One region of the Methylosinus sp. DMC45 genome, then DNA from elsewhere that is predicted to be linked to it. Evidence: predicted binding sites of a transcription regulator. Region 1 holds the regulator's gene; each other region holds the start of a gene.
The links. Region 1 encodes LexA, which represses DNA repair genes until DNA is damaged. Its sites were predicted from a motif close to TGTTCNNNNTGTGTTCNG; they were not measured.
Positions count from the first base shown of each region.

Region 1 (9,863 bases):
GACGCCATTGTGAAGGCTTCTCTCGGCGCCGCGGCGCCGCAGCCGCACGATTTCGCCCTCGAATATGGTAAATATTTTATTTATCAATGACTTGAGTGCGGGCTTCGCTTTCGCCTCCCCGTCGCTCCCTCCGATTCTCCGCTTTTTCGCCGCTCTGCGGGCAGGCGGATTGCAGCTTCCGCCTCGAAAGCCGGCCAAAACGGGGGAATTGCTCCATTACGGCACGGCGGCAGTATCGGGTTGGAGACGAGGCCGTGTCGAGTATCGCCGATCTTCCCTTTTCGTCGCTCCGCAAGGACGACGCTCGCGTCAAAGCTGGAACCGACAGCGCCGCATTGCGCAGCGGCTGGTCGCGCGCCATGCCGAGCCCCAACGCCGCGCTGATGCGCGCCTCCTTCTCGGTGATCGCGGCGCTGATCGATGTGGCGGTCATTCTCGCCACGGCCATCGCCTGCGAGACGCTGTATCATTATTTCGCCTATGGCTATGACGGCTCGACGCTGCCCAATCTGCGGCTGTGCATGTTCGCGGCGATCCTCTTCGTGCTCTCGAACGTCATGCGGCACGAATATGCGATCAAGAATTATCTGACTCTGGAAGGCCATGGCTGGCGCGGCGCGGTGCTGTGGAGCGTCGCTTTCGTCTGCGCCTTGACCTTCGGCTTTCTCGCCAAGGCCACGGAGGAATCCTCGCGCGGCGCCTTCGTGCTCTTCTATGCGGCGGGCTTTCTCTCCGTCTATTCGGCGCGCGCGGCGCTGGTCGGCGTGGTTCGGCGCAGCGCCGAGCGCGGCGGCGCCTCGGCGCGTCGCGTGTTTCTCGTCGGCTTCGAGAGCGACATAGACGAGTTCATGCGCCGCTATCAGCCCTGGGAGAGCGGCATGAATGTCGTCGCCGCCGTGGCGCTGCGCGACCGCGCCGACGCCATGCAGGATGATCTCGCTCTGGCGCAGGCCTCCGCCCGCATGCTGCTGCCGGACGATGTGTTCATCCTCGCGCCCTGGAGCCGCACCGACGTCATCGACGATTGCGTGGCCGCCTTCCTGCGCGTGCCGGCCTCGCTTCATCTCGGGCCGGAGCGCGTGCTCGACCGTTTCGCCGATGCGCATATCAACAAGATCGGCTCCATCGCCAGCCTCAATCTGAGCGGCCGCCGGCACGATTCGCTCGAGATCATCGCCAAGCGGCTCTTCGATATCGTCTTCTCGGCCGCCGGCCTCGTCGCGCTGTCGCCGCTGCTGCTCGTGGTCGCGGCGGCGATCAAGCTCGACAGCAAAGGCCCGGCGCTGTTCTTCCAGCGTCGCCACGGCTTCAATCGCGAGCCCTTCCGCATCGCCAAATTCCGCTCCATGACGACGATGGAGGACGGCCGCGACATCACCCAGGCGACGGCCGGCGACAAGCGCGTGACGCGCGTCGGCCGCTTCCTTCGCCGCTACAATATCGACGAGCTGCCGCAGCTCATCAATGTGCTGCGCGGCGAGATGTCGCTGGTCGGCCCGCGCCCGCATGCGCTGGCGCATGACCAGATCTTCGAGCGCAAGATCGCCCTCTATGCGCGCCGCCATAATGTGAAGCCCGGCATCACCGGCTGGGCGCAAGTGAACGGCTTGCGCGGCGAGATCGACTCGCCGGAGAAAATCCGCATGCGCGTCGAGCATGATCTCTATTACATCGACCATTGGTCGCTGCCGCTCGACGTGTGGATCATCTTCATGACGATCTTCTCGCGCAAGGCCTATCGCAACGCGCTGTGAGGCCGTCATTGCGAGCGAAGCGAAGCAATCCAGAGAAGCCGTGGGGCGGCAGAAAAAACCTTTGACACGGCCGTCTCGGGGCGGGTCAATTCAGTGGATCGCTCGCTCTCCGATGGTCAACGGCGAGGGATAGGATGTGGGCGCGATCGACCGTGGAGACGCGCTCAGCGCTGCGGCGCGGGCTTCGGCCACAGGCTGGCGCCGGAGGGGCCGACGCCGGTCTCGAGCAAGAGCACCTCGCCGTCCTTCGCCCAGCCGAAATGAACCGTCTCCGCCGGCACGACGATGGAATCGCCGGGGCCGAGGAGGCGCAGCGACTTCTCGTCGAATTCCCCGCCGACGCCCGCGTAGAAGCGCCCGGAGATCACCGTCACCAGGCGCGCGTCGGGATGCGTATGCGGCAGCGATCTCGCGCCGGCCGCATATTTCACCGAGAGCGCATAGAGCGCCCCCGGCTGCGTCGCCGTGCCGCTGACCGGCGCGGCGGAGACGCCCGAAAAGATCGGCACGGGCGCATATTTCAAGTCGCTCTGCAGCACGGCCGGCGGCGGGCCGTCGGCCCGCGCCGCGCCGGCGAAAAGCGCCAGCGCGAGGCCGAGGAGATTTCGCGCGCGCATGAGGCCTCCGTCAGTGGAAGAGGACGAAGGTCTTCTGCAGCGTGATCGACACGCCCCAGGCGAGCGGTATGCCGACGGCGGCCCAGGCGGCGAAGAGCAGAATGCGCGAGCCGCCATTCTGCGCGGCGGCGGCGCGGCGCGCCTCGGCGGCGGCGGCCTCGGCCGCCTGTCCATCCTCGATATAATCCTCGAAATCGGCGTGCGGCTCTTTCTCCTCCTGCACGACGGCGGCGACGCTGGTCTTCTTCTCCGCGGCGACCTCCTCGTCGGTCATGAACAGCTTCTCGGCGACGGGCCGCACGGCGAGATCGCAGACGAGGCCGAGAACCAGCAGGCCGGCGAGAATATACATGGTCTGATTATAGACCGCGTCGCGCGCGACGCCGTGGTCGAGCTGATAGTCGCGTAGATAATTGACGAGCACCGGGCCGAGCACGCCGGCCGTCGACCATGCGGTGAGCAGGCGGCCGTGAATCGCGCCCACATAATGTGTGCCGAAAATATCCGCGAGATAGGCGGGAATGGTGGCGAAGCCGCCGCCATACATGGAGAGGATCACGCAGAAGAACGCCACGAACAGCACGACATTGCCCTGCTGCGCGGCGAAAGGCGCGGCCGAATAGAGAATAATGCCGAGGATGAAGAAGATGGCGTAGGTCGTCTTGCGGCCGAGCTTGTCGGACCATGTGGCCCAGGCGAGGCGCCCGCCGATGTTGCAGAGGCTGAGCAGGCCCGTGAAGCCGGCGGCGATGGCCGCGATCTTCGCTTTTTGCGAGGCGTCGAGGCTGGAGAAGCCGATGTCGAGGCCGATGAGCTTGCCGCCGAACACTTCCTGCAGCATGGGCGAGGCCATGCCCAGCACGCCGATGCCGGCGCTGACATTGAGCGTCAGCACCGCCCACAGCAGCCAGAATTGCGGGGTCTTCCAGGCGACGTTCAAATGGACGTGGCGATTGGTGACCATTTTGTTGCCGGCCGTGGCGGAAGGCTCCCAGCCCTCCGGCTTCCAGCCGTCGCGCGGCACGCGATAGCCGAGCGAGCCGCCCACCATGAAGACGAAATAGATCGCCGCCATGGTGACGAAGGTCTGCCACACGCCCACCGAGCCGGGCGCCGCATAATAGGACATCAGCCTGTCGGCGAGCGGCGCGCCGATCATTGCGCCGCCGCCGAAGCCCATGATCGCCATGCCGGTCGCCATGCCGCGCCGGTCCGGGAACCATTTGATGAGCGTCGAGACCGGCGAAATATAGCCGAGCCCGAGGCCGATGCCGCCGATGACGCCGGAGCCGAGCCACAGCATCCAAATCTGATGCAGATAGACGCCGGCCGCCGAGATCAGCAGGCCGCCGCACCAGCACACCGCCGCGGCGAGGCCCGCCTTGCGCGGACCGGCGGTCTCCAGCCAATGGCCGAAGACGGCCGCCGAGGAGCCGAGGAAGACGAAGAACAGAGTGAAGGTCCAGCCGAGCATGCTGATCTTCCAATCGCAGCTCGTCGTCACGATGCTCGCGAAAAAGCCCATGTCGGCCGGGCAGGCCTTGGGCTCGGCGCCGCCGATGGCGCGCGACAGCGGCAGCCAGAACACGCTGAATCCATAGGCCATGCCGATGCACAAATGCACGGCGAGCGCCGCCGGCGGCACCAGCCAGCGATTGAAGCCGTGCGCTGCGATGGAGCGCTCCCGGCTGAAAAATTGCCGGGACGGCGTTGCGGCTGCTACCGACATCAAATCCTCCAAAAATCGAGCTGCGCTCGCTCCGCGGCGTCGTGAGCGGTTCCCCGAACGCCGCCTTCGCGGCGCCCGCTGACGTTCGACAATGCCGAGCATTGCGGCTTTTTCAACTGTTTCTATCGGAAAATCGCCACAGCGCCGACGATCGATCAATATGTTTTTCTCGTCGCTTTATTTGATTTCTCTATTATGACGCCCATCCGCCGGATTGGACGAGAGCTTTCTAGGGGCCGACCGAAATTCCCGCGCGACGCCAATGTTTTTGCGCTTGCGGGCGGGCTTGCGCGTCCATATCCTGTATTACGATATGTAACTGCCGTATATAGCCAAGGCGCGCAAGGACGGCGGCGCGCATTCCGAGGCCTTCGCCATGCGGTTCGGCGTCTTCTCCACTTACGAAAACCCGCAGCAGGATTTCGCGCGTTGCTTCGAGACGCAGACGCGCCTCGTGCGCCATGCCGAGGCGCTCGGCTTCGAGGAGGCCTGGGTCGCCGAGCATCATTTCGAGCCGGACGCCGCCTGCCCCTCCATTCTCACGCTTCTCTCCTATCTCGCCGGCGTGACGAGCACGATACGCCTCGGCTCGGCGGCGGTGCTGCTCGCCTTCCGCAATCCCATTCAGGTGGCGGAGGATGTCGCCACCATCGACCTTCTCTCCAAGGGGCGGTTCGATTTCGGCGTGGCGCGCGGCGGGCCGTTCGAATTGCAGAATCGCCATTTCGGCGCCGGCAAGGATTCGACGCGGGAGATGACTCTGGAGGCGCTCGGCCTCGTCAACCGCCTGCTCTATGAAGACAAAGTGACTTTCACCGGCGCGCATTACGAGGCCAATGGCCTCAGCCTCACGCCGCGCCCGCTGCAAAAGCCCATCCCCACCTATCTCGCCACCACGACGCCGGGGGCGATTCGCTACGCCGCGCGCAATGGCCATGGCGTGATGGCCGGCCCGCCTTTCCCCATAGAGCAGATAAAAGAGACCTTGCGCATCTATCGCGAGGCTGCGGGACCGGAGGGCGATCCGCGCTTCACCATGGCGCGCTTCTATTTCGCCGCTCCCCGCCGCGAGCAGGCGCTGGCCGAGGCCGTTCCCTTCCTCTCCCGCTTCGCCGAGCGCATGCGCGGCAATTTCGCCCGCCAGGACGGCGCCGCGCCGGCCTCGCTGACGGAGGAGGGGCTGCTGCAACGCTCGCTGATCGGCGATTTCGACGAGGTGGCGGAGAAGATCGCCGCCTATCGCGAGGAGACCGACGCGCGGGCGATATTGCTGAAGCCGATCTCCCGCGACCCGGAGAAGAATTTGCGCTCGCTAGAGGATTTCGCGCGCCATGTGCGGCCGATTCTGGGGGTGGAGGCGGCGGCGGCGCAGTAGAGGTGGCGATCGACGAACCAGCTTTGCGCTCGATGTTTTACGATCTGCTGATTACGGAGTGGAAAGACCAGGAGGCGAGCCCGTAGTTTCGAGTACGTCGGGTAATGCTGATAGCATGGCGCCCACGACGCTCCTTGCGATGCCTATAATGCTGATGGCTTCCTCAACGGATAAAATTACCTCCGGGTGGATCAGCGGGTTTCTATGGAGTTTGGTCATCTGTTTTAGTGCTTCTACCACTTTTGCGTCACCGAGCTGTCGTTTCTCTAGCTCTGCTGCAAAATTACCCAATGTTTGTAATGATGGTCTCGGCTCATCTTTAGATACTGCATCCCAATATCTGCGCACAACGCATTCAGTTGCACGAAAAATGTGAAATCCGCAAGCAGTAGGCAATTCAAAAGCAAGAGATTTTCCAGCTTCCATTAAATCTTTTTCCGCGTCTGGCGCTTTTTGTGATATCGAAATTGGAAAAATGCATTTCCCATTGAATATTAGTTTATCAATATCGTAGCCTTCTTTTGGCGTGGCTATGTATATTGGCAAAACACCGAGGTCGGCCATAAATGCGGTAATGAAGTCTTTTTTCTTATTTATTATTTGATTGGAGGCGTATTCGTCTGGAAGTTCATTTTTATCAATTATTTTCTTGATTACTTCTTCGATGCATTCAAGTAGTTGATTCGCAAGAGACGATGACGACTTAAAATGATGCATGTAAAAACTTTGGCTGTACAATTGAATTATCTTTGTCTGCGCGGCGAATAGCACAAGTAAGGTATTTGAATGGTTCTCTATTCCTTGGAGGCTATCAAGATTGTCGATTGTTTTCACAGACTCGACTATCCACGGCGCAGAAATACGAATCAAGGCAACAACTCCTTTTGCACGAAAGCGCCCTCAGGGTATCGTGGCTACATTCGCCGTTCAAGCGCTCCCTTGCGGAACGCACCGAGAACGCCTATCCTCCCGTTCATGATTTGTTTATGAACCCGCGGCATCATGCTCGGGTTCGGACGTGGCGCGACGCGGGCAGGCGGCGCCGGGGGGCTTCCATGCTGACCAAGAAACAGAGCGATCTGCTGCGCTTCATCCATGAGCGCCTGAAGGAGACCGGCGTGCCGCCCTCCTTCGACGAGATGAAGGACGCGCTCGATCTGCGCTCCAAATCCGGCATTCACAGGCTCATTCTCGCGCTCGAGGAGCGCGGATTCATTCGCCGCCTGCCCAATCGCGCCCGCGCGCTCGAGGTGCTGCGCCTCCCCGAATCGGCGACGCCCCGCGTCGCCGCGCGCGGCGGCAAATTCTCGCCCTCGGTCATAGAGGGCGCGCTCGGCCGCGTGCGGCCCGTCCCCGCCGGCGAGCCTGAGTCCGATCAGCAGGTGGCGATTCCGGTCATGGGCCGCATCGCCGCCGGCACGCCCATTTCCGCTCTGCAGAATCGCAGCCACACCATCAGCCTGTCGCCGGATATGCTCGGCGGCGGCGAGCATTTCGCGCTCGAGGTGCGCGGCGATTCGATGATCGAGGCCGGCATTCTCGACGGCGACGTCGTCGTGGTGAAGAAGCAGGACAGCGCCGACACCGGCGATATCGTCGTCGCCCTCATCGACGAGGAGGAGGCGACATTGAAGCGCCTGCGCAAGCGCGGCGCCTCCATAGCGCTGGAGGCCGCCAATCCGGCCTATGAGACGCGCATTTTCGGGCCGGATCGCGTCCGCATCCAGGGGCGTCTGGTCAGCCTTCTGCGCAAATACTGAGAGCCGCGCGCCGCCACGATCTCGCCGCCCTTTGCCGCCATGGTCCGGCCTCGCGCGCTTTTGGCGCGCGGGCCTTTTCGCGTAGCGGCCGAGCGATTAAGGCATGTTGTTTCGTGTCGCGCCTTCGCCGAGGGCGCGCGCTGCGTCGCCAGCGGCCCGCGGCCGCCCCGCTTTTTTTCATGGACGATGGAATGTCGCACTCGACTGGCCCGATGCGCGAAATCGAAGGATCGAAGCCCTTGGGCCAAAGCCGCCGCCTGTCTCTCCCGCGCCTGCCGCGCCGCTGGCTGATCGCTCTTTGCGCCGTCGCCGCAGTGGCGCTCGGCGCGGCCCTCGCGCCCTGGACCTTCTCGACCAATGCGCTGCTCGAGGAGATTTCCGGCCAGCTCAACGCCTCCTCTGGCCTGTTCATCGCCGCCAAGGGCCGCTCGACCTTCTCGCTGCTGCCGCGCCCGCACATCACCATAGACAGCATCGCCTTCGCCGATCCCACCGCGGCGCTGACCATCGAGGCGGACAGGCTGCACGGCAATGTGCTGCTGCTGCCGCTGCTCGCCGGCCGTTTGGAAATCGCCGATATCGAGCTCATCCGCCCGTCGATAGAGGTCGATCTCGATCGCAAGCCGATGAGCACGGCCGGCGCCGCCGTGCGCGCCGCGGCGGCGCGGCCCTCGACGCCAGCGGCCGAGAAGGCCGATCGCGCCCGGCTCGGCGGCGTCTCCATCGTCTCCGGCGTGGCGAGGCTCAAATATTCGGGCGGCGAGGAGACGCTGCAGGACATCGACGCGACGCTCGACTGGCGCACCGTCGGCTCGCCGGCGACGCTCGACGCCGCTTTCTCCTGGGGCGGCGAGCGGCCGCGCGCCATGCTCTGGGTGCTGAAGCCCGGCGCGCTGCTGCGCGGCGAGCAGACGCCGGTTACGGTGCGGCTCGATTCGGACAGCGTGCGGCTGGAGGCGGAGGGCTTCGGCCAGCTCGGCGCCAAACCGCGCTATATGGGGCGGATCACCGCCTCCTCGCCCTCGCTGCGCCATGCGCTCGGCCTCGCCAAGGTGAGCGCGCCGCTGCCCGGCCCGTTCGAGAATGTGCAGCTCTCCGCCAAGGCCAGCGTCGGCCTGCGCGATTTCCAGCTCTCCGATGTGAAGCTCTCGGCCGACGACAATGAGTTCGAGGGCACATTCGCGCTGCGCCACGAGGGCGACAAGCCCATCGTCCATGCGACGCTCGCCAGCAATTTCGTGTCGCTGAAGCCGATGATCGCCGATCTGCCGGCGCTCTCCGGCGCCGACGGCCAATGGAGCCGCGACGCTTTCGCCTTGCCGGATATTCAGGACGCCGATGTCGATCTGCGCCTTTCGGCGACGCGCGCCCGCATCCTGCGGCTGAACCTCGAGGACGCCGCTCTGTCGCTGCTGCTGCGCGGGGGCCGGCTCGAGGTCGCGCTCGCGGAGGCGCAGGCCTATAAGGGGACGGTGAAGGGCCGCGCCACTTTCGCCGCCAATGCGGCAGGCGCGCTGGAATTCCACGGCAATGCGCAGCTGACCGGCGTCGACGCCGGCGCGCTCGCCTGGGACCTCGCCGCGCGGCCCGATCTCGGCGGCGCGCTGGACGCCAATTTCGCGCTCGACGCCACCGGCGACAGCGTCGCGCAGATCATGCGCGATCTCGACGGCCGCGCCACCCTCACGCTGAGCGAGGGCGAGGTCGGCGGCATAGATCTCGAGCGCGCGCTGCGCCGCATCGACAAGCGGCCCTTGTCGAGCGCGATGGACATTCGCTCCGGCCATTCGCTGGTGGATCGCGCCAGCGCCACCATCAAGATCGTCAAGGGAACGGCCAATATCGAGGACGGGCAGGCGCATGGGCCGGGCTTCGCGCTGGCCTTCGCCGGCCTAACGCGCATCCCCGAGCGCAGCCTCGCGATGAAGGCGCAGGCCAATGAGGCCGACGCCGCCGGCAAGCCGCGCGAGAAGGGCGTGCAGATCGGCTTCGATCTCTCCGGCCCCTGGGACGATCCCGTCTTCGCGCCGGACGCCGCCGCGCTGATCAAGCGCTCCGGCGCCGCCGCGCCGCTGCTGCCGCGCGTGGAGCCGGAGGCGGGCGCGACGAAGGAGCGGTGAGGGGCCTCATCCAGCCCCGCCGCCCTTCGCGCGTCCGCGCGTGAGCAGCGCGGATAGGCCGAGCGCGATGGCGACGAAGCCGAGCAGCAGCGTCGAAATGGCGTTGACCTCCGGCGAGACGCCGAGCCGCACTTGCGAATAGATGCGCATCGGCAAGGTGGTGGCGCCGGGGCCGGTGGTGAAGCTCGCGATGACGAGATCGTCGAGCGAGATGATGAAGGCGAGAAGATAGGCGCTGACGACAGAGGGCGCGATCAGCGGCAGAGTGACGAGCGCGAAAGCGCGAACCGGCGTCGCGCCGAGATCCATCGCCGCCTCCTCCAGCGTGCGGTCGCAGCCTTTCAGCGCGGCGTGGATCATCACTGTCGCGAAGCACATCGTAAACGACGCATGCGCCAGCACCAGCGTGAAGAATCCGCGCTCGACGCCGAAGGCGACGAAGACCAGCAGCAGGCCGAGGCCGAGCACCACTTCCGGCATCACCAGAGGCGCATAGATGGAGCCCGCG
Region 1 covers NZ_JBQUZK010000038.1:39,807-49,669, reverse strand. Annotated here, with positions in the region: gene ACT53T_RS10915 (exopolysaccharide biosynthesis polyprenyl glycosylphosphotransferase) at 255-1,754, shown strand; gene ACT53T_RS10910 (cupin domain-containing protein) at 1,919-2,371, opposite strand; gene ACT53T_RS10905 (OFA family MFS transporter) at 2,382-4,100, opposite strand; gene ACT53T_RS10900 (LLM class flavin-dependent oxidoreductase) at 4,477-5,475, shown strand; gene ACT53T_RS10895 (hypothetical protein) at 5,527-6,345, opposite strand; gene lexA (transcriptional repressor LexA) at 6,531-7,235, shown strand; gene ACT53T_RS10885 (AsmA family protein) at 7,475-9,355, shown strand; gene ACT53T_RS10880 (ABC transporter permease subunit) at 9,362-9,863, opposite strand, start outside.

Region 2 (9,863 bases), on a different contig from region 1:
ACCCCGAAGGAGGCCGCCGCGCCGCGCCGCTGGCTGACGCCCGAGGGCATAGAAGTCAAGAATTCCTATGGGCCGCAGGACATAGACGGCCTCTCTTTCATCGACGGCTATCCCGGCGTCGCGCCTTACGTGCGCGGGCCCTATCCGACCATGTATGTCGCCCAGCCCTGGACCATCCGCCAATATGCGGGCTTCTCCACGGCCGAGGATTCCAACGCCTTCTACCGTCGCAATCTCGCGGCGGGGCAGAAGGGCCTCTCCATCGCCTTCGATCTCGCCACCCATCGCGGCTATGACAGCGATCATCCGCGCGTCTCCGGCGATGTCGGCATGGCGGGCGTCGCCATCGATTCCATCTATGACATGCGCACTTTGTTCGACGGCATTCCGCTAGAGCAGATGAGCGTGTCGATGACGATGAACGGCGCCGTTCTTCCGGTGCTCGCTCTGTTCATCGTGGCGGGCGAGGAGCAGGGCGTGCCGCCGGCGCAGCTCACCGGCACGATCCAGAACGACATTCTCAAAGAATTCATGGTGCGCAACACCTATATCTACCCGCCGTTTCCGTCGATGCGCATCGTCTCGGACATATTCGCCTACACCAGCAAGAATATGCCGAAGTTCAACTCCATTTCGATCTCCGGCTATCACATGCAGGAGGCGGGCGCCTCGGCCGATCTGGAATTGGGCTACACGCTCGCCGATGGCGTCGAATATGTGCGCGCCGGCGTCGCCGCGGGGCTCGATATCGACGCTTTCGCGCCGCGGCTCTCCTTCTTCTTCGCCATCGGCATGAATTTCTTCATGGAGGTGGCGAAGCTCCGCGCCGCGCGCCTGTTGTGGGCGCGGCTGATGAAGGATCTCGGCGCCAAGACCGAGAAGAGCATGACTCTGCGCACCCATTGCCAGACGTCGGGCTGGTCGCTCACCGCGCAGGACGTGTACGTCAACGCCATCCGCACCAGCGTCGAGGCGATGGCGGCGACGCAAGGCCATACGCAATCGCTGCACACAAATGCGCTGGACGAGGCGCTGGCGCTGCCGACCGACTTCTCCGCGCGCATCGCCCGCAACACCCAAATTGTCTTGCAGGAGGAGAGCGGGACCACGCGCATCATCGATCCTTGGGGCGGCTCCTTCTATGTGGAGAAGCTGACCGCCGAGCTGGCCGAGGCGGCGTGGAAGCATATCGAGGAGATCGAGAGCCTCGGCGGCATGGCCAAGGCGATCGCCGCCGGCCTGCCGAAGCAGCGCATCGAGGAAGTCGCCGCCAAGACGCAGGCGCGCATCGACACGGGACAGCAGGTCGTCGTCGGCGTGAATAAGTTCCGCCCCGACAATGACGTCGCGCCGGATGTGCTGAAGGTCGACAATTCCGCCGTGCGCGCCGCGCAGATCGCCAAGCTCCAGCGCCTGCGCGCCGAGCGTGACGAGGCCAAGACGCAAGCCGCGCTCGACGCGCTGACGGAAGGCGCTAAGGGCGACGGCAATCTGCTGGCGCTGGCCATAGAGGCCGCGCGCGCCAAGGCCAGCGTCGGCGAAATCTCCTATGCGCTCGAGAAAGTCTTCGACCGCCATAAGCCCAAGGCCAATGTGATCTCCGGCGTCTATGCGCGCGAGGCCGGCGCCGATTGCGACAAGGTCGCGCGCGTGCGCGGCATGACGGCGGCCTTCGCCGAGAATGAAAAGCGCAAGCCGAAGATCCTCGTCGCCAAGCTCGGCCAGGACGGCCATGATCGCGGCCAGAAGGTCATCGCCTCCGCCTTCACGGATTTGGGCTTCGAGGTGGTGATCGGCGATCTCTTCGCGACGCCGGAAGAAGTGGCCAAGCGCGCCGCGGAAGAGAAGGTGCATATCGTCGGCGTGAACACGATGACCGCCGGCCATCTCGCTCTGACGCCGGAATTGCGCGACGCGCTGAAGGCGGCCGGACGCGAGGAGGTGATGATGGTCGTCGGCGGCGTCATTCCCGAGCAGGATTTCCAGGCGCTCTATGACGCCGGCGCCGCCGCGATCTTCCCGCCCGGCACCAATATTCCAGAGGCCGCCGAGAAAGTGCTGCAAGAGCTGAACGTCCGCCTCGGCTATGCGCAGCGGGAGACAGTTCGGCAATAGGTTCATCGAGCGAGCCTGAAGGCTCGCGGTCCAGGGAGCGCTTTGGACCGCGAGCCTTCAGGCTCGCATCAATTTCTACACTCTGAATTTTGTCAGCCCGAGGCCGCCTCTGCGGCCGGATCGCCGGGCTCGGTCTCCCAAGCGACGCCGGGAATGGCGACGATGCGCCAGCCGCGCTGGTCGAGACGGCAGACGATCGCTTGCCGCTCCTCCATATAGGCGAGCAGCCGCCGCGCCCGCCCCGGCGAACGCGTGCCATAGGCGCTGGCGACATCGGCGTCGGAAGGGCAGGGGCGGCGGTCGAAGGCCGCGCGCGCCAGCGACAGAAAAACGCCCTGCATATCCTCCGGCAGCGCGCCGGCCATTGCGAGAACCTCGGCCCAGGGCGAATCCTCGGATTCGGCTTCGGCGAGCTCTATGCCGGCATGGGCCACGGCGAGGCGACGGCGGAAGGCGGGCAGGCTCAAGGGCTCGCCGCCGATGCGGCGAATCCGGCAGCGCACCAGAAAATCCTGATAGAGCACCGCAATGGTGCGGAAATTGGCGTCGCTGTCGCTCAAAATCTCGCGCAGCGCCGAATCGATCGCGGCCTGTCGCTGCTCGGGTGAAATGCTCGGCGGCGGCTCGGCGGCGGGCGGCGCCGGCGGCGCGCTGCGGGCGAGCCGCGCCAGCACATCGGCGGTCGGCGCGGGCGGCGGCGGCCGGCGCGGCGTCTCGAAACGCGCTTCATTGGCGCCGGGCGTGAAAATGAGATGCGCGTCGTCGGCGCCGGCCTCCGGCAGCGGCAGCAGCCGCGGGCTGACATTGCGCGCGGAAGTCTCCACCGGGCCGATGCGCACGGGCAGCGGGCGGCGCGCCATGGCCGGGCCGAGCGCGACGAAATTGCCGCTCTGCAAATCGCGGAACATTTCCGCCTGCCGCCGCTCCATGCCGAGCAGATCGGCGGCGCGCGCCATGTCTATGTCGAGAAAGGTGCGTCCCATGAGAAAATTGGACGCTTCCGCCGCGACATTCTTGGCGAGCTTGGCGAGCCGCTGCGTGGCGATGACGCCGGCGAGACCGCGCTTGCGGCCGCGGCACATCAGATTGGTCATGGCGCCGAGCGAGGCCTTGCGCGCCTCGTCCGACACTTCGCCGGCGACGGCGGGCGCGAAGAGCTGCGCCTCGTCGACCACGACGAGCAGCGGATACCATTGGTCGCGCTCGGCGTCGAAGAGCCCGCCGAGAAAAGCGGCGGCGGCGTGCATCTGCTGCTCGGCGTCCAGCCCCTCGAGATCGAGCACGACAGAGACGCGGTGCTGGCGCGCCCGCGCGGCGATGCGCGTGAGATCGGCGATGCCGCAGCGGGCGTCCACCACCACATGGCCGTAGCGCTCGGCCAGCGTGACGAAATCGCCCTCGGGATCGATGATCGCCTGCTGCACCCAGGGCGCGCTCTGCTCCAGCAGGCGGCGCAGCAGATGCGATTTGCCGGAGCCGGAATTGCCCTGCACCAGAAGGCGGGTCGCCAGCAGCTCCTCGAGATCGAGCGTCGCGACGCCGCCATCGGCGCGGGTCCCGAGATCGATGGAAACCTTGGCGGGCGCCGTCATCTCGGCGCCGCTCCGGCCGTGAAGGAGGGAAGGATCATGGCGCGGACTTAAACATCGATTCGCGCCGCGCGTTCAACCGCGCCGCTGCGCCTGTGGACAAGAGCGCGCCCGGCGAGGTTTCTCTCCGCCTCGCGCTTTGTGATCGGCTGCGTCGGCGCTTGACACGGCCCAAAGTGTTCCGTATGTGTTCTCTTGTTCGTCAAATGTTCCTAGCGTGCGTAAACAAGTCCCCTAGAGTTGTAAGTAGCTGCGTCGCATCGAGGCTCGCGGTCGCGAGGCGCCCCAGTGTCGCGCATGGGCGTCTCGCGCCGCGAGCCGAAGCGAGACCGGCGAGACGCCGGCCGCAGAGCCGGCAAGGAGATCATCGCCATGGCGAGCTCGGCCAAACGTCTGATCGAGAAATCGGAGAAGAGCGACTGGCGCCGGGCGGCGCAGCTGAGCCGCGAGGCGATCGGCGCGGTCGTGAATTTTTCCAGCGAGGAGCGTCCGATCGTCGATCCGGCGCGGCGGCGCGGACGCGGCGCGCTCTCCAATGAGAGCGGGCGTTTCGAGCGCGAGCGGCGCGTCGAGACCGACGACGGATGGAATGGGCTGGAAGAGCTCGCCGAGTTTCACACCAATGTCCATGCCGAGCGGGCGAAGACGATCATCACGCGCAACGACTCGCCGGATATTTCCTTCGATCGCTCCATCAATCCCTATCGCGGCTGCGAGCATGGCTGCGTCTATTGCTATGCGCGTCCCAGCCACGCCTATATGGGCCTTTCGCCGGGCCTCGACTTCGAGACGGAGATTTTCGTCAAGGAAGGCGCGGCGCAATTGCTCGAGCGCGAATTGTCGGCGCGCAATTATTCGCCCAAGACCATCGCCATCGGCGCCAACACCGATCCCTATCAGCCGCTCGAGAAGCGCTATCGCGTCACCCGCGGCCTGCTCGAGGTGGCGAGCCGCGCCGATCATCCGATCGGCATAGTGACGAAATCCTCTCTGGTCGTTCGCGACATCGACATTCTCGCGCCCATGGCGCGCAAGGGGCTGGTCAAGGTCGCGATCTCGATGACGACGCTCGATCCGGCCTTGGCGCGGGCGATGGAGCCGCGCGCCGCCTCGCCGGAGCGGCGGCTCGCCACGATCGAGCGGCTGGCCGAGGCGGGAATTCCGGTCGCCGTTCTGGTCGCGCCGATCATTCCGGCGATCAATGACGCCGAGATCGAGACCATATTGACGCGCGCCCATGCCGCCGGCGCGCGCGAGGCCGGCTATGTGATGCTGCGGCTGCCGCTCGAGCTGCGCGAATTGTTCAGCGAATGGCTCGTCACCCATTTTCCGGCCAAGGCCCGGCATGTGCTCTCGCTGGTGCGCTCGGCGCGCGACGGCAAGCTCTACGATCCTTCCTTCGACAAGCGCATGAGCGGCGACGGCCCTTACGCCTGGATGATCGGCCGTCGTTTCGAGCTGGCGGCGCAGCGTCTCGGCTTCTCCCGCACGCGGCTGCGCGCCGATCTGTTCCGGCCGCCGCGCAGCGACGCCGAGCAGCTGAGCCTTTTTTAAAAAAAGGCGCGCCGGGGCTGATTGCTCCGGCTCCGCCGCTGTGTTTGTTTCAGCCGCCCTTTTTCGACGAGCCGAGCGAGCATGCCTCCCCATTTTTTCACCGAGACGCGCGTCCTGCGCGGCGGCGCTCGACCCATCGCCGGCGTCGACGAGGTCGGGCGCGGGCCGTTGGCCGGCCCGGTCGCGGCCGCGGCCGTGATTCTCGATCCAGATCGGCTGCCGGATGGCGTCGACGATTCGAAAGCTCTGTCCGCCAAGGCGCGGGACGCCGCCTTCGAGCGAATCGTCTCCAGCGCGCTGGCCATCGGCGTCGCTTTCGCCAGCGTCGAGGAGATCGATCGGCTGAACATTCGCCGCGCCGCGCTGCTGGCCATGGCGCGCGCCGTCGCCGCGCTTCATATCGCGCCGGGCTTCGTGCTGGTCGACGGCCGCGACCTGCCCGAGCTCGCCTGTCCGGGCGAGGCGATCGTGAAAGGAGACGCGCTCTCTCTTTCTATCGCCGCCGCGTCGATTGTCGCCAAGGTCGCCCGCGACAGCCAGATGCGCCGCCTCGCCCGGCTCTATCCCCATTACGGATTCGAGACCAACGCCGGCTATGGCACGCGCGAGCATCTCGCCGCCCTCGAAGCCCATGGGCCGACGCCCTTTCACCGCATGAGCTTCGCGCCGCTGCGGGAGCCGCGCGCGCCGCGCCGCGAGGCCGCCGCCCTCTGACCGCCTGTCATGAGCGTTCGTAAATATCTGGTGAAAATGGAATTTCTTAACGAAGGCGTGCGGAAAAGAGACAGCCGCGCACGGGCTTTCTAAACCCGGCTTTTACCGCGATCGGGCATTGTTCGCATCGTTGGTTGCGTAGCCGGTGATTGTTCATGAGTAGCGCGCGCGTCGGGGCGGCCCGCCCCAAGTCCCAGATAAAGGTCTCGCGTACTGGGACGTCGAATTACGGGTCGCCTCGCGCGATGTCGCGTAACGAGGTCGTCGTCGGCGACAGCGTCGAGGTCATGCTCGGCCTGCCGGAGGCGAGCGTCGATCTCGTTTTCGCCGACCCTCCTTACAATCTCCAGCTCGCCAATCGGCTCACCCGGCCGGATCAGAGCGTCGTCGACGCGGTCGACGATGACTGGGACAAATTCGCCGATTTCGCCGCTTATGACGCCTTCACCCGCGACTGGCTGGCGGCGGCCCGGCGGGCCATGAAGCCCAACGCCACTATTTTCGTCATCGGCTCCTATCACAATATATTCCGCGTCGGCGCGATCATGCAGGACCTCGGGTTCTGGATCCTGAACGACATCGTGTGGCGGAAGAACAATCCGATGCCGAATTTCCGCGGCCGTCGCTTCACCAATGCGCATGAGACGCTGATCTGGGCGGCGCGCGACGCTTCGGCGCGCAATTACACATTCCATTACGAGGCGCTGAAGGCCGGCAATGAGGATTGCCAGATGCGCTCGGACTGGCTGCTGCCGATCTGCTCGGGCGGCGAGCGTCTCAAGGATTCGAGCGGCCGCAAGACGCATCCGACGCAAAAACCCGAGGCGCTGCTCGCCCGCATCATGCTCGCCGCCACCAATCCCGGCGATTTGGTGCTCGATCCTTTCTTCGGCTCCGGCACCACGGGCGCGGCGGCGCGCCTGCTCGGCCGCGACTATCTCGGCATAGAGCGCGAGCCGGTCTACGCCGCCGCGGCGCGCGCGCGCATAGCGGCGATCTCGCCGCTGCCGGCCGAGGCCGTGGCGCCCGCGCCGTCCAAGCGCAATGAGCCGCGCATCGCTTTCGCCAGCGTCGTCGAGGCCGGCCTCGTCGCCCCCGGCGCGACGCTCACCGACGCCAAAGGACGCCACAAGGCGGTCGTGCGGGCCGATGGCGCTTTGTCGATCGGCCCCATCGTCGGCTCCATTCACAAGACAGGCGCCTTGGTGCAGGGCCTTCCCGCCTGCAATGGCTGGACCTTCTGGCATTTCGAATCGGGCGAGGGCCTCGCGCCGATCGATGATTTGCGCGCGGTCGCCCGCGCGCGTCTGCGCGACGCCGCGGAATAGTCGCGAGAGCGACGCCCCGCGGCGCGGCGCGAGCCGCGGGAAGACGCATGCGACTGAAAAATATTTTCGTCGATCTGCCGGAAAAGGCGGAGGAGGAGCAGTTTCTGCCGCTGCTCGCCGCTCCGAACATGCGCGTCGAGCGCATCGTCTCCTTCGGCCAGGCGAGCCCGCCCGGATTTTGGCACGATCAGGACGAGGCGGAATGGGTGATCCTGCTCGCCGGCTCGGCGGGGCTGCGCTTCGAGGGGCGTGACGAGGTGCTGACGCTCGCCCCCGGCGATTATCTCGAGATCGCGGCGCATCGCCGACATCGCGTCGAATGGACGGATGAGAGCTTGCCGACCGTCTGGCTCGCTGTCCATTTTCGCGCCGAGGGCGCCTGACGCTGCGACAAAAGGCTGAAAACCGTCACTGTTATATACGTGACAATATAGGTGCGCTTCCCGCCCGCCGTGTCGGAAAATTCCATAGAGCGTTGAAATAAAATCGGAAAATAAATGCCATAGCGCTGGCGCGCGGCTTGCTATCCCCTGGCGAGATCAGGAGTGAGCGATGCGCCCTCGACACGAATTCGAGACGCCGCGGCGAAAACGGCCGCTGGCTGTCATATTGGGAACGAATGAGATCGCCTCGGCGGTCGCCGTGCATATGAATCGGATCGGCTGGGCCTGCGTGCTGAGCCACGACGCCTTCCCGCCCGTCATCCGTCGTCAGATGGCCTTTCACGATTGCCTCTATGGCGAGCGCATCACGCTCGACGGGGTCGAGGCCGAGCGCGCCGATTCGACGATGGAGCTGGTGGAGATACTCGACTACACGACCAAGGTCGCGGTGACGCCGCTGCAGTTTCACGATCTCGCGGCGGTTCGCACGGCCCATGCGCTGGTCGATGCGCGCATGCAGAAATATCGCGCGACGCCGGATCTGCGGCATCTCGCCAAAGTCGCGGTGGGCCTCGGGCCGAACTTCGCCGTGGGCCGCAATTGCGACGTGGCGATCGAGACCAAGCCGTCGCAGGCCGGCCTCATCGTTCACGAGGGCGCGACCGAGCCGGCCGACCATGTGCCGAACCGCCTCGGCGATGTCGGCGAGGAGCGCTTCGTCTATTCGAGCAAGCCCGGCCTGTGGCATTCGGCGATCGATATCGGCGTCCGCGTGTTCAAGGATTTCGTCGTCGGCCATTTGGATGGCGAGCCGGTGACGGCGCCGCTGGATGGCGTGCTGCGCGGCGTCGTCCGCGACGGCCTCCAGATTCCGGCCGGGTGCAAGCTGCTGGAAATCGATCCGCGCGGCCGCTCGGCGAAATGGACCGGCATAGACGAGCGATCCGGGCTGGTCGCGAGCGCCGTGGGCCGCGCGATCCGCATCGAGCTCGCCAAGCGCGATGCGACGCCGGTCGAGGGGCCCTTCGTCGCCCACTGACAATCCTGTTGCCAATGTGACAGGATCGTCGTCTTTCAGCTATATTTTGTTCGATACAGATCGCGGCGTCGTGGAGGCGCGGAACGATGCGAACAGAAGTGGATGCGCCGCAGGTCGGCGTTATTTTGAAGCTGCCCAATGGCGGAGTTCTCGCTCCGGCCGATCTCGAGCTGATCGACGCGCTGCGCAAGGAACGCTCGATCATCGGCGCGAGCCGGGCGCTCGGCCTATCCTATCGCAAGTGCTGGCTGTCGGTGGATGCGCTCAATCGGACCTTCGAAAGTCCGGTGGTGGCGACCTTCCCCGGCCGGCGCGAGGGCGGGGCGGAGATCACGCCTTTCGGCGAGCGGCTGGTGGGCGTCTACCGTTCGATCGAGCGTCACGCGGCCAATTCGGCCAAGCGAACGCTGGACGAGATCATCGGCGCGCTCGACTGGTCCTATCAGAAGTCGGCCACTGACGCGGAAGCGGAGCCTCGTCGGGATCGAGCGTCCGGCCGCTGACGGCGACCGTCTTGATCATCGCCCAGGCCGAGAGTCCCTCGACCAGAGCGAGCCGCTCGACCGATTCATGCGTGATCAGCGCGTCCACATGGGCTCCGCCGAGCGAAAGCCGCGCGCGCGTGAAGGGCGGCGGCAGAAAATCCAGCTCGACAATGGCGCCGGGAAGGCGATTGAGTATGGAGACATCCATCGGCCGCGAGAGGGCGATGGAGACGTCGCGCGCGTCGATCTCCACCTCTATCGCGGTTCCCACGACGGCGTCGACCAGAGGCACGCGCAATTCCCCGCCGGCGAAAAGCAGCGTGGAGAGGCCGATGTCCGGGTCGTGCCGCAGCACGCGCGCCGGGAAAATCGAGACGTAATGGTGGGTCTGCGCAAAGAGCGGCGATGTCTTGTCCAGCATGATCGCCGAACTAGCGAGAAATGCGCCAATCTCACATTTTAGTGAGAAAAGCGGCCGTTTTGGCGCTGGAAAGGCGTTTTTGCGCGCTTTTTTGCTCTAGGGGCGGACGCCGCTCGGCGGCGCCCGCTTCGAAGGATCAGTTCGGGTTGCGAGCGGCGATCGCCTCATATTCCGCGCGGGTCAGGCGGAAATAGCCGCGGCCGCCGGCGCGCGTCTCGAACTTGGAGCCCGCGCG
Region 2 covers NZ_JBQUZK010000046.1:141,001-150,863, forward strand. Annotated here, with positions in the region: gene scpA (methylmalonyl-CoA mutase) at 1-2,115, shown strand, start outside; gene ACT53T_RS14580 (ATP-binding protein) at 2,208-3,707, opposite strand; gene ACT53T_RS14585 (PA0069 family radical SAM protein) at 4,077-5,258, shown strand; gene ACT53T_RS14590 (ribonuclease HII) at 5,340-5,972, shown strand; gene ACT53T_RS14595 (DNA methyltransferase) at 6,128-7,300, shown strand; gene ACT53T_RS14600 (cupin domain-containing protein) at 7,348-7,683, shown strand; gene ACT53T_RS14605 (xanthine dehydrogenase) at 7,853-8,722, shown strand; gene ACT53T_RS14610 (winged helix-turn-helix domain-containing protein) at 8,809-9,225, shown strand; gene ACT53T_RS14615 (TOBE domain-containing protein) at 9,140-9,628, opposite strand; gene ACT53T_RS14620 (hypothetical protein) at 9,765-9,863, opposite strand, start outside.
Region 2: a site for LexA is predicted at 3,882-3,899, ahead of ACT53T_RS14585 (PA0069 family radical SAM protein). Genes of this name have one in related genera too.

Region 3 (9,863 bases), on a different contig from region 1:
TGATGGCCCGCGCCGAGGACCATGAACATGCGCGCGCCGGCTCGCTCGAACGATAAAAATCGTCTATCCGCCCACGAAGACAAAGCTCGTCATTCTGCCCTTCGCCCGCGAGACAAGAAAATGACATCCGTTTCGCTCGCCCCGAGCGCCCGCCCCGCGCTCCGCGTCGCCGTCGGACTTTGGGGCCTGCTGATCTGCGCCCTTTCGGTGACCTCGGCCTCGCCGGCCTTCGCCGCCAATGGCGCGGACAAGCCGCCGGCGCTGGAGCCCGCGCCGGCTCCCGCCGCCCCGCCGCCGCCGGCCCTCGCCGGCAAATCGGCGCAGCCGGCGCCGGCCCCCGTGCGCAAGCGGCTCACCAAATTCGAGGCGAGGCGCATCCGCCACGCCTGCCAGGGGCGCGCCAATGAGCGCAACCTCGTCGGGCCGGAGCGTGAAGCCTTTTTGGGGCGCTGCTATTTTGGCCGCGTGTCGACGCGCGTCGAGCGGCAGCAATGCCGGCAAGAGGCGGCCGCGCGCGGGATAGAACGCGCAAACCAGCGCGTCTTCATACGCGAATGCGTCCGCGAGCGGGTCCGCGCCAAGCGAGAGCACAAGGATTGAGCGCTCCGCTCGAGAGTGTTTTCGAGCGAAGTGGGAACGTCTAGCGCCCTCGGTTCGGATCGAAACGGGGGCGCTGCATCTCGTTGTTTTATCGCCGCACGACCAGCACGGAGCATTTGGCGTGGCGGACGATGGTCTTGGCGTTGGAGCCGAGCAGATAGGTGGACATGGCCGGCCGGTGCGAGCCGAGCACGATGAGATCGGCTCCCCACTCCTCCGCCTCCGCCAGCACCTCGGGATAGATCGCGCCGAAGCGCACCACAGTCGTCACCAGATTCTTGGGATAGTCGATCTTGGCCGCGACATCGGCGAGCTCCTGCTCCGCCGAGGTGCGCAGCTCCTCGTCGAAATTCGGCGGGATGTAGTCGATGAAGGCGACAGGCACCAGAGATTGCACATTGATGAGCCGAAGCTTGGGCTGCGGCGAGCCCTTGGCGAGGGCGAGCGCCTCGTCCAGCGCGAGGCGCGTGAGGTCCGGCTCGGTCAAATCGAGCGGAATGAGGATTTTCTCATGCATGAGCGCTCCCTCCTCTCATCGATCTAAGCCGCGCGCGCCGGCTTTGTCAGGGGCGCCACGTCGGCTTCATGGGCCATCCTCGCGCGGCGGAAGGTCGCGCCCGTCGATTTCCGCCTCGGCGAGATCGCCTTCGCGGACCACGGGCCGAAACTCCGAGCGGCGCGCCGCGACCGCCTCTATATGGCGTCCGATCTCAGGATTGCGCTGCGTGAAAACATGGAGATCGAAAGCATCGAGTATCAGCAGCTTTATGGGCGTCGCGGCGCGCACATTGGCGGTGCGGCGCGTCTTGCGCAGCAGCGCGATCTCGCCGAAGAACTGCCCCTCGCCGAGCCGCGTCGGCCCGCTCGGCAGCTCCACCTCCACCTCGCCGGCGGCGATGAAATACATGGAATGCGCCGGCTCGCCGCGGCGCACGACCAGCGCGCCTGCCGGCAGGGATTGCGCGCGCAGATAACGCATGATCTCGGCGATCGCCGATGCGTCGAGCGCGGCGAACAGCGGCGCCTTGGCCACCATGCTCCAGGTGACGACGAATTCGCGCCGATGAATCTCCTCCGCGAAAGCGGTGGCGACGATGCCGACCGGCAGGCCGAGCATGACGAAGCCCATCACCATGGAGATCGCGGCGATGATGCGCCCCGCCGGCGTATGCGGCACCACATCGCCATAGCCGACCGTCGCAATGGTCTGGATCGCCCACCACATCGCGGCGGGAATGGAGCGGAACGCCTCCGGCTGCGCGTCATGCTCGGCGATATGCATGGCGGTCGCCATGAACAGAACGACGCCGAACAGCACGATGCCGGAGGCCGCGAGCGCTTTGCGCTCGGCCTCCAGCACGGCGAAGATGGAGCGTATGCCCGGCGAGTAGCGCGCCAGCTTGAAGAAGCGCGCGAGTCGCAGGAACAAGAGGATGCGCAGATCGGCGGCGACGAGGACGGAGAGATAGAAAGGCGCGATGGCGATGAGGTCGACGATCGCGGAGACCGAGCTGACGAAGGCGATGCGCGCCTGCGCCGGGCGCATCGCCGCATAGAGCGCATGGTCGGGCGCGCTCCAGATGCGCAGCGCATATTCGACGCTGAAGGCGGCGACGGCGACATATTCGACCGCGCGAAACAGCGCGCCATATCGCGCGGCGTTATCGGGATCGGATTCGAGGATCACCGCGCCGACGGAGAGAATGACCAGCGCCATCAGCGCGCCATGGATGATTTGAGCGGCGCGGTCGCCGACGCCGCCGCTGTCGAGCAGAATATGGACGCGGCGGCGGAGGCCGAACGGCGCCTCCTCGATCGCGGCGCCCTCCTCGCTCACTGCGCCGCCGTGACCCGCAGCGTCTCCTCGATCGCCGCCAGCGCCGCCTCCAGCGCGGTGGCGTCCGGCCCACCGGCCTGAGCGAGATCGGGCCGGCCGCCGCCGCCCTTGCCGCCGAGCTTCTCCGAGGCGACGCGCACCAGATCGATGGCGCTGTAGCGCGCCGTGAGATCGGCGGTCACGCCGACGACCACGCCGGCCTTGCCGTCGGCCGAGGCGTTGGCGATGGCGACGACGCCGGAGCCGATCGTCTTCTTGGCCTCGTCGACGAGCGATTTCAGGTCTTTGGCGTCTATGCCGCTGACCGCCTTGGCGAAGAGCTTGATTCCTGCGACGTCTCGAACGGGCTCCGCCGCGCCATTGCCGCCGCCGCCCATGGCCAGCTTGCGCTTGGCGTCGGCGAGCTCGCGCTCCAGAGTCTTGCGCTCTTCTATGAGGCTCGCGAGCCGGGCGGGCGCGTCCTCGACGGACGCGCGGACAAGAGTCGCGATCTCGCGCAGCGCCTTGGCCTCGGAGACGAGCTGCGCGCGGGCGCCTTCCGCCGTCTTGGCCTCGATGCGGCGCACGCCGGAGGCAACCGCGCCCTGCGAGACGATGCTGATGAGGCCGATGTCGCCAGTGCGGCGCACATGCGTGCCGCCGCAGAGCTCGACCGAAAAGGCGCGATCGGCGTCGATGGGCGCATGGCCCATGGCGACGACGCGCACCTCATCGCCGTATTTCTCGCCGAACAGCGCGCGGGCGCCGGAGCGAATGGCCTCGTCCTGACCCATCAGCCGCGTCTCGACCGGGGCGTTGTCCTGCACCACCTCATTGGCGATCTGCTCGACGGCGGCGATCTCTTCCTCGCTCAGCGGCTTGGGATGCGTAAAGTCGAAGCGCAGCCGGTCCGGCGCGACGAGCGAGCCCTTCTGCGCGACATGATCGCCGAGCACGCGGCGCAGAGCCTCATGCAGAATATGCGTCGCCGAATGATTGGCGCGCACGGCGTTGCGGCGGACGTGCTCGACCTCGAGCTCGAGCGCGAGACCGGGCGTGAGCGCGCCCTCCTCCACCACGCCCTCATGAACGAAGAGGCCGTGAACCTTCTTTTGCGTGCCGGTGACGCGAAAACGCACGCCCTTGGCGCGCATCACGCCGATATCGCCGATCTGGCCGCCGGATTCGGCGTAGAAAGGCGTCTGATTGAGCAGCACGGCGCCGCGTGCGCCGGTCTCGAGCCGGAAGGTCTCCGCGCCGTCGTGCAGAAGGGCGACGATCTGCCCCTCGGCCTTCTCCCGCTCATAGCCGAGGAACTCAGTCGCGCCGAGACGTTCCTCGAGCGCGAACCAGACGGCCTCGGTCGCGGTCTCGCCGGAGCCGGCCCAGGCCTTGCGGGCCTCGGCGCGCTGGCGCTCCATGGCGGTCTCGAAAGCGGCCTTGTCGACGACGATGCCGCGCGGGCGCAGCGCATCCTCGGTGAGATCGAGCGGAAAGCCGTAAGTGTCGTAGAGCTTGAAGGCGGTCTCGCCGGAAAAGCTCGCGCCGGCCGTGAGCGAGGCGCTCTCCTCGTCGAGGATGGAGAGGCCGCGCACGAGAGTCTGGCGAAAGCGCGTCTCCTCGGTCAGCAGCGTGTCGCGAATGAGGCTTTCGGCGCGGGTCAGCTCGGGATAGGCGAGGCCCATCTCGGAGACCAGCTCGCCGACGAGGCGATGCATCAATGGCTCGGCGGCGCCCAGAAGCTGGGCATGGCGCATGGCGCGACGCATGATTCGGCGCAGCACATAGCCACGGCCCTCATTCGACGGCGTCACGCCATCGGCGACGAGAAAGGCCGAGGCGCGCAGATGATCGGCGATGACACGGTGGCTCGCCGCCTGCGGGCCGGCGGAATCGACGCTGGTGGCGTCGGCCACGGCGCCGATGAGTCGGCGAAAAAGATCGATCTCGAAGACCGATTGCACGCCCTGCAGCAGCGCGGCGATTCGCTCGAGGCCCATGCCCGTGTCGATGGAGGGACGCGGCAAGGGCGCGCGCTCGCCGGGCGCGGTCTGCTCATATTGCATGAAGACGAGGTTCCAGAATTCCAGGAACCGATCGCCGTCCTCTTCCGGGCTGCCGGGCGGACCGCCGGCGACGCTTTCGCCCTGATCGAAGAAGATCTCCGAGCAGGGGCCGCAGGGGCCGACGTCGCCCATGCTCCAGAAATTATCCGCCGTGGGGATGCGGATGATGCGATCGTCGGAGAAGCCGGCGATCTTTTTCCACAGCGAAAACGCCTCGTCATCGTCGTGATAGACGGTGACCAGCAGCTTTTCGCGCGGGAGGGCCAGCTCGCGGGAGACGAAGTTCCAGGCGAGCTCGATCGCGCCTTCCTTGAAATAATCGCCGAAGGAGAAATTGCCGAGCATCTCGAAAAAGGTCAGATGCCGCGCCGTATAGCCGACATTGTCGAGATCATTGTGCTTGCCGCCGGCGCGCATGCATTTTTGCGCCGTGGTGGCGCGCGTGTAATGGCGCTTCTCGAAGCCGGTGAAGACATTCTTGAACTGCACCATGCCGGCGTTGGTGAACATCAGCGTGGGGTCGTTCTGCGGGACGAGCGGCGAGGAGGCGACCTTCTCGTGTCCATTGCGCGAGAAATAGTCGAGGAAGGTCGAACGGATCTGGTTGACGCCACTCATATCGGTTCTTGTCGCCCGCTTGTTCGGCTCGAAATGCCATCGAACGCGCGCTCGGCCGTAACCGTCGCTGGGAAAAGGAAAAGGCCCGGCGCGAACCGAGCCCTTCTAGAGCATTTGTCCGCGAAGTGGAACAGGCGGCGCCGATCGCGGAAGGGGATGACGCTTCGGAGAGTCTTCGCGCCGTGACCCCACCCTCCCCCTGAAGGGGAGGGTGGGCGTTCGCCGTCTGCGATCAGTCCTCGGCGCCCTCGCCCTCACCCTCGCCGCCGGCGTCGAGAATGCGCTCGGCGATGAGGCCGGAATTCTCGCGGATCGCCTGCTCGATCCGCTCGGCCGCTTCTTTGTTCTGCTTGAGGAAGGTCTTGGCGTTCTCGCGGCCCTGGCCGAGGCGCTGACTGTCATAGGAGAACCAGGCGCCGGATTTCTCGACGACGCCGGCCTTCACGCCGAGATCGATGAGCTCGCCGACCTTGGAGACGCCCTCGCCATACATGATGTCGAACTCGACCTGCTTGAACGGCGGCGCCACCTTATTCTTGACCACCTTCACGCGGGTCTGATTGCCGGTGACCTCGTCGCGGTCCTTGATGGAGCCGATGCGACGAATGTCGAGGCGCACAGAGGCGTAGAACTTCAAGGCGTTGCCGCCCGTGGTCGTCTCCGGCGAGCCATACATGACGCCGATCTTCATGCGGATCTGATTGATGAAGATGACGAGCGTGTTGGAGCGCGAGATGGAGGCGGTGAGCTTGCGCAGCGCCTGGCTCATCAGGCGCGCCTGCAAGCCGGGCTGCACCTCGCCCATCTCGCCCTCGATCTCGGCGCGCGGCGTCAGGGCCGCGACCGAATCGATGATGAGAACGTCGACCGCGCCGGAGCGCACGAGCGTGTCGGTGATCTCCAGCGCCTGCTCGCCCGTGTCGGGCTGAGAGATCAGCAGCTCCTCGAGATTGACGCCGAGCTTGCGGGCGTAGACCGGATCGAGCGCATGCTCGGCGTCGACGAAGGCGCAGACGCCGCCCTTCTTCTGCGCCTCGGCGATCACATGCAGCGCCAGAGTGGTCTTGCCCGAAGATTCCGGCCCATAGATCTCCACGATACGTCCGCGCGGCATGCCGCCGACGCCGAGCGCGATATCGAGCCCGAGCGAGCCGGTCGAGATCGTCTCGATCTCCACGGCTTTCTGATTCTTGCCGAGCCGCATGATCGAGCCTTTACCGAAGGCCCGCTCGATCTGCGACAAAGCGGCGTCCAGCGCCTTGGTCTTGTCCACGGATGTTCCTTCCACGAGGCGGAGATTGGCTTGGCTCACGGCGATGATTCCTTCTGGCACGGGTCGGGCGGCGGGCGCAACGCGAGATGCGGCCCCGGGGCGAAAGACTTGTGATGATTGGATCAGAAGCGAAGGCGAAGATCGGATGGGCAGATTGTATCGCATTTGTTCTCTTCGCCAAGTTCTTTTTTTGTTCTCGGTGATTTTTCCCGCGCAGCCCGGCTGGGCGCGGGCCGGGCGCGAGCCGAGGAATGGAACCGGCTTGAAGTCCGCGAGTTCCTGGGCGTAAGGGACCGCAGCCGGCCCCCGGCCTATTTCTCATGATCGACAGCGGAGTTTCGACAGCCCATGAGCGACACGCGCGCGCCTTCCCGTCCCGACGCCGTTATCGACCCCGCCGATCCGCGCTGGGCGCGGCTGCATCGGCTGATCGACACGCATTCGCTGCTGCGCGGCGATTTCACGCTCTCCTCGGGCCGCAAGAGCAATTATCTCTTCCAGCTGCGCCAGACGACCATGCTGCCGGAAGGCGCGCATCTCATCGCCGATATCGTCGTCGATTATATGAAGGCGCAGGGGATAAGAGGCGTCGGCGGGCTGGCCGTGGGCGCCGTGCCGCTGGTGGCGGCCATCGCCGCGGTGAGCTTTCCCAAAGGCGCGCCGGTCGAGGCTTTTTTCGTGCGCAAGGAGGCCAAGGGCCATGGCGCCAAGGAGCGCATCGACGGCTATGTGCCCAAGGACGGGGAGGCGCTGATCGTGGACGATGTGGCGACCACGGGCGGCTCTATATTGGAGGCCATCGCCGGCATGGCGGAGGAACACCCGCAGGCGAGAGCGACGCGGGCGCTGGTCGTGATCGACCGAGAGGAAGGCGCTGCGGAAAAGCTCGCCGAAAAGGGAATCACGCTGGTGTCGATCTTCAAGCGCGGCGACTTTACGATATAGCTTCTCATACCGTTTCGGAGGGAGAGCCCATGAATTGCGCGACGCCGATGGTCCTGGCCTTCATCGCTTGCGGAGGCGTCGCGGCGCCGGCGCTGGCGCAATCGAGCGATCCTTCCGCCGGGCGGCGTCTCGCCGCCTCGCTCTGCGTCGAATGCCATCGCATAGACGACAAGACGCCGGCCAAGGACGAGGCCGCCAAAGCGCCGAGCTTCGTCGATGTGGCGCGCATGCCCTCGACGACCGAGCTGGCGATCAAGGTTTTTCTGCGCAGCTCGCATCGGAACATGCCCAATCTCATCCTCACGCCGGATGAGATCGACTCGCTCTCCGCCTATATCGTCGGTCTCGCGCCCGCGCGTTGAGGCGTCACGGCTTCGGGCAGTCGGGCTGCAGAAACTTCGCGTCTATGGTGAAGCCGGAGCGCTCGCGCGTGACGCCGCTCTTTTGCGTGAGCGTCGTCTTCGATTGCGCGCGATACCAGCTCGAGAAATCGCCCGTGAACAGAAGGCTCGTCACCTCGCGCGCGCCGTGGAGATCGCATGAGAAAGTGACGATGACCTCGCCGCCCTGCGCGGATTCGACCGTCGGCTTCGTGCAATTGTCCTGCGGGGCGCCGAGCAGGCCGTCGCTCGCCTCGATGCAGACGTCATGCGACTGCAATCCCACTTCCGGCGATATCGTTTTTATGCGCCACAGGCCGGGCCGACGCTGCGGGAGATCATCCGCCGAAGCGCTCGCGGCGAAGGGCAAGATCACGGCGATGAGCGTCGCGCGACACGCGGTAGAAAGGTTCAACTCTTCGCCTCGATGACGGATGATCTTTTACGGCGCGGACTATGTGACGCGCGCCTTTGCGAGGCAATTCGTTTTCGATGTCGAGCGCTTTTTTGAGAATAGCTCCCGCGCGCGCATCCCTATTTTTCCCGATAGCGTGACGCGGCCTCCCGAAGGAGGCCGCGCGACGGAGACTCAGGCCTGGCCCGCGGCGCCTTGGCCCTTGGGAATGCGCAGCACCTGGCCGGGATAGATCTTGTCGGGATCGGAGAGCAGCGGCCGATTGGCGGCGAAGATCTCTTCGTATTTTCCGCCCTTGCCCTGGCCATATTGCGTCTCGGCGATCTTCCACAGCGTGTCGCCCTGGCGCACCTTGTAGAAGAAGGATTCCGTCTCCTGCTTGCCGACGACGATATTGCTCTCGACCTGCGAGACGCCCTTGGTGTTGCCGACAGCGAGCACGATCTTCTCTGCGTCGCTGGTGGACTCGGCCTTGCCGCCGAGCTTGACCTTGTCGCCATCGACCGAGATTTCGATCTTGGAGGCGTCGAGGCCTTTCTTCTCGATCTCCTTCTTCAGCTCTTCGGCCGGCGCGGCGGCGTTCTCGGTCGCGCCCTTGGGCGAAGGCGCATTCTTGTCGATCTTGTCGCCGCTCTTCGAGTTGTTCCAGAAATTGAAGAGACCCATTTTCTCGACCTCCTTCGCGCTTTGGCGTGAGCGCGAGCGCCGGTGGAATGGCGCCCGCGCCGCGTTACATAGGGCGCGCCGCGCTCAGGCGAGCCCATCGCGAAGAAGGCGCTCTTTCGCCGCCCGCACCCATAGCTTCGCGGCGAGCGGCGAGAAATGCAGGCCGTCATCGGTCATCTCCGGCAGCCGCGCGCCATTGTGCGAGAGCTGCGGCGCGAGATCGACGACGGCGAGCCCGCGCGCCTCGGCGAGCGCGCGCATCAGCGCATTGATCTCGTCTATGCGCGGCGCCATCGCCGCATCGGCGACATGGGGCGCGAGCATCAGAACGCCGCGCGCATCCTCCGGCAGGCGGCGCAGCAGCGCGCGAAAATCATTTTCGATCTGCGCGAGCGGCGCCTCGTCGAACAAGAGATCGTTCAAGCCCCCGTCGATGACGAAGCAGCGCGCGCCCATCATGCGCGCCTCGACGATTTGCGCGCCTATATCCTTCAGCGTCGCGCCGCCGAGACAAAGGCGCAGCACGTCGAAAGGACGCCGGCGGAGCGGGCGCCAATCGCATTGCGCTGCGAGGCTGTCGCCGACGATGGCGTAGCGCGGCGGCCGCAGACGCGCGACGCGCCGATGCAGCGCGAGACGAAAGGCGCGCCGCACGCCGGCGTCGGAGGCCGCGATCAGCGCGCCGAAGAGCAGCGGGAGGATGCCGAGAATGAAAAGAATTTGCGCCAATGTCGCGATCATCGCCCTCGCCGCCTCGCCCGCGTCATCGGCGGAACATAGACCTGAATCGACTCTGAGGAGGACGCACGCATGATCGCCCGCATCGCCAAGATCCTGCTCACCGCCTGCGCCGGCCTGCTGGGCCTCATCGCCGGGCTCGGCAATATTTTCGATTATGACACGAATTTCGAGGTTCTTCGCCATGTCGTCGCCATGGACACGACCCATGCCGACGCCGCGCTGATGAGCCGCGCCATTCTCTCCGACTCGCTTCAGCGGCTGCTCTATGCCGGGACCATCGCGACGGAGCTCGCCTTCGGCGCGCTCTGCCTCTATGGCGCGCTGCGGCTTTTTGGCGCACGAA
Region 3 covers NZ_JBQUZK010000036.1:165,042-174,904, forward strand. Annotated here, with positions in the region: gene ACT53T_RS10300 (Spy/CpxP family protein refolding chaperone) at 1-3, shown strand, start outside; gene ACT53T_RS10305 (hypothetical protein) at 121-600, shown strand; gene ACT53T_RS10310 (universal stress protein) at 689-1,117, opposite strand; gene ACT53T_RS10315 (cyclic nucleotide-gated ion channel) at 1,184-2,437, opposite strand; gene alaS (alanine--tRNA ligase) at 2,434-5,100, opposite strand; gene recA (recombinase RecA) at 5,333-6,412, opposite strand; gene pyrE (orotate phosphoribosyltransferase) at 6,722-7,318, shown strand; gene ACT53T_RS10335 (c-type cytochrome) at 7,348-7,680, shown strand; gene ACT53T_RS10340 (DUF3617 domain-containing protein) at 7,685-8,113, opposite strand; gene lysM (peptidoglycan-binding protein LysM) at 8,288-8,779, opposite strand; gene ACT53T_RS10350 (SGNH/GDSL hydrolase family protein) at 8,864-9,520, opposite strand; gene ACT53T_RS10355 (DUF2165 family protein) at 9,590-9,863, shown strand, end outside.
Region 3: a site for LexA is predicted at 6,554-6,571, ahead of recA (recombinase RecA). Genes of this name have one in related genera too.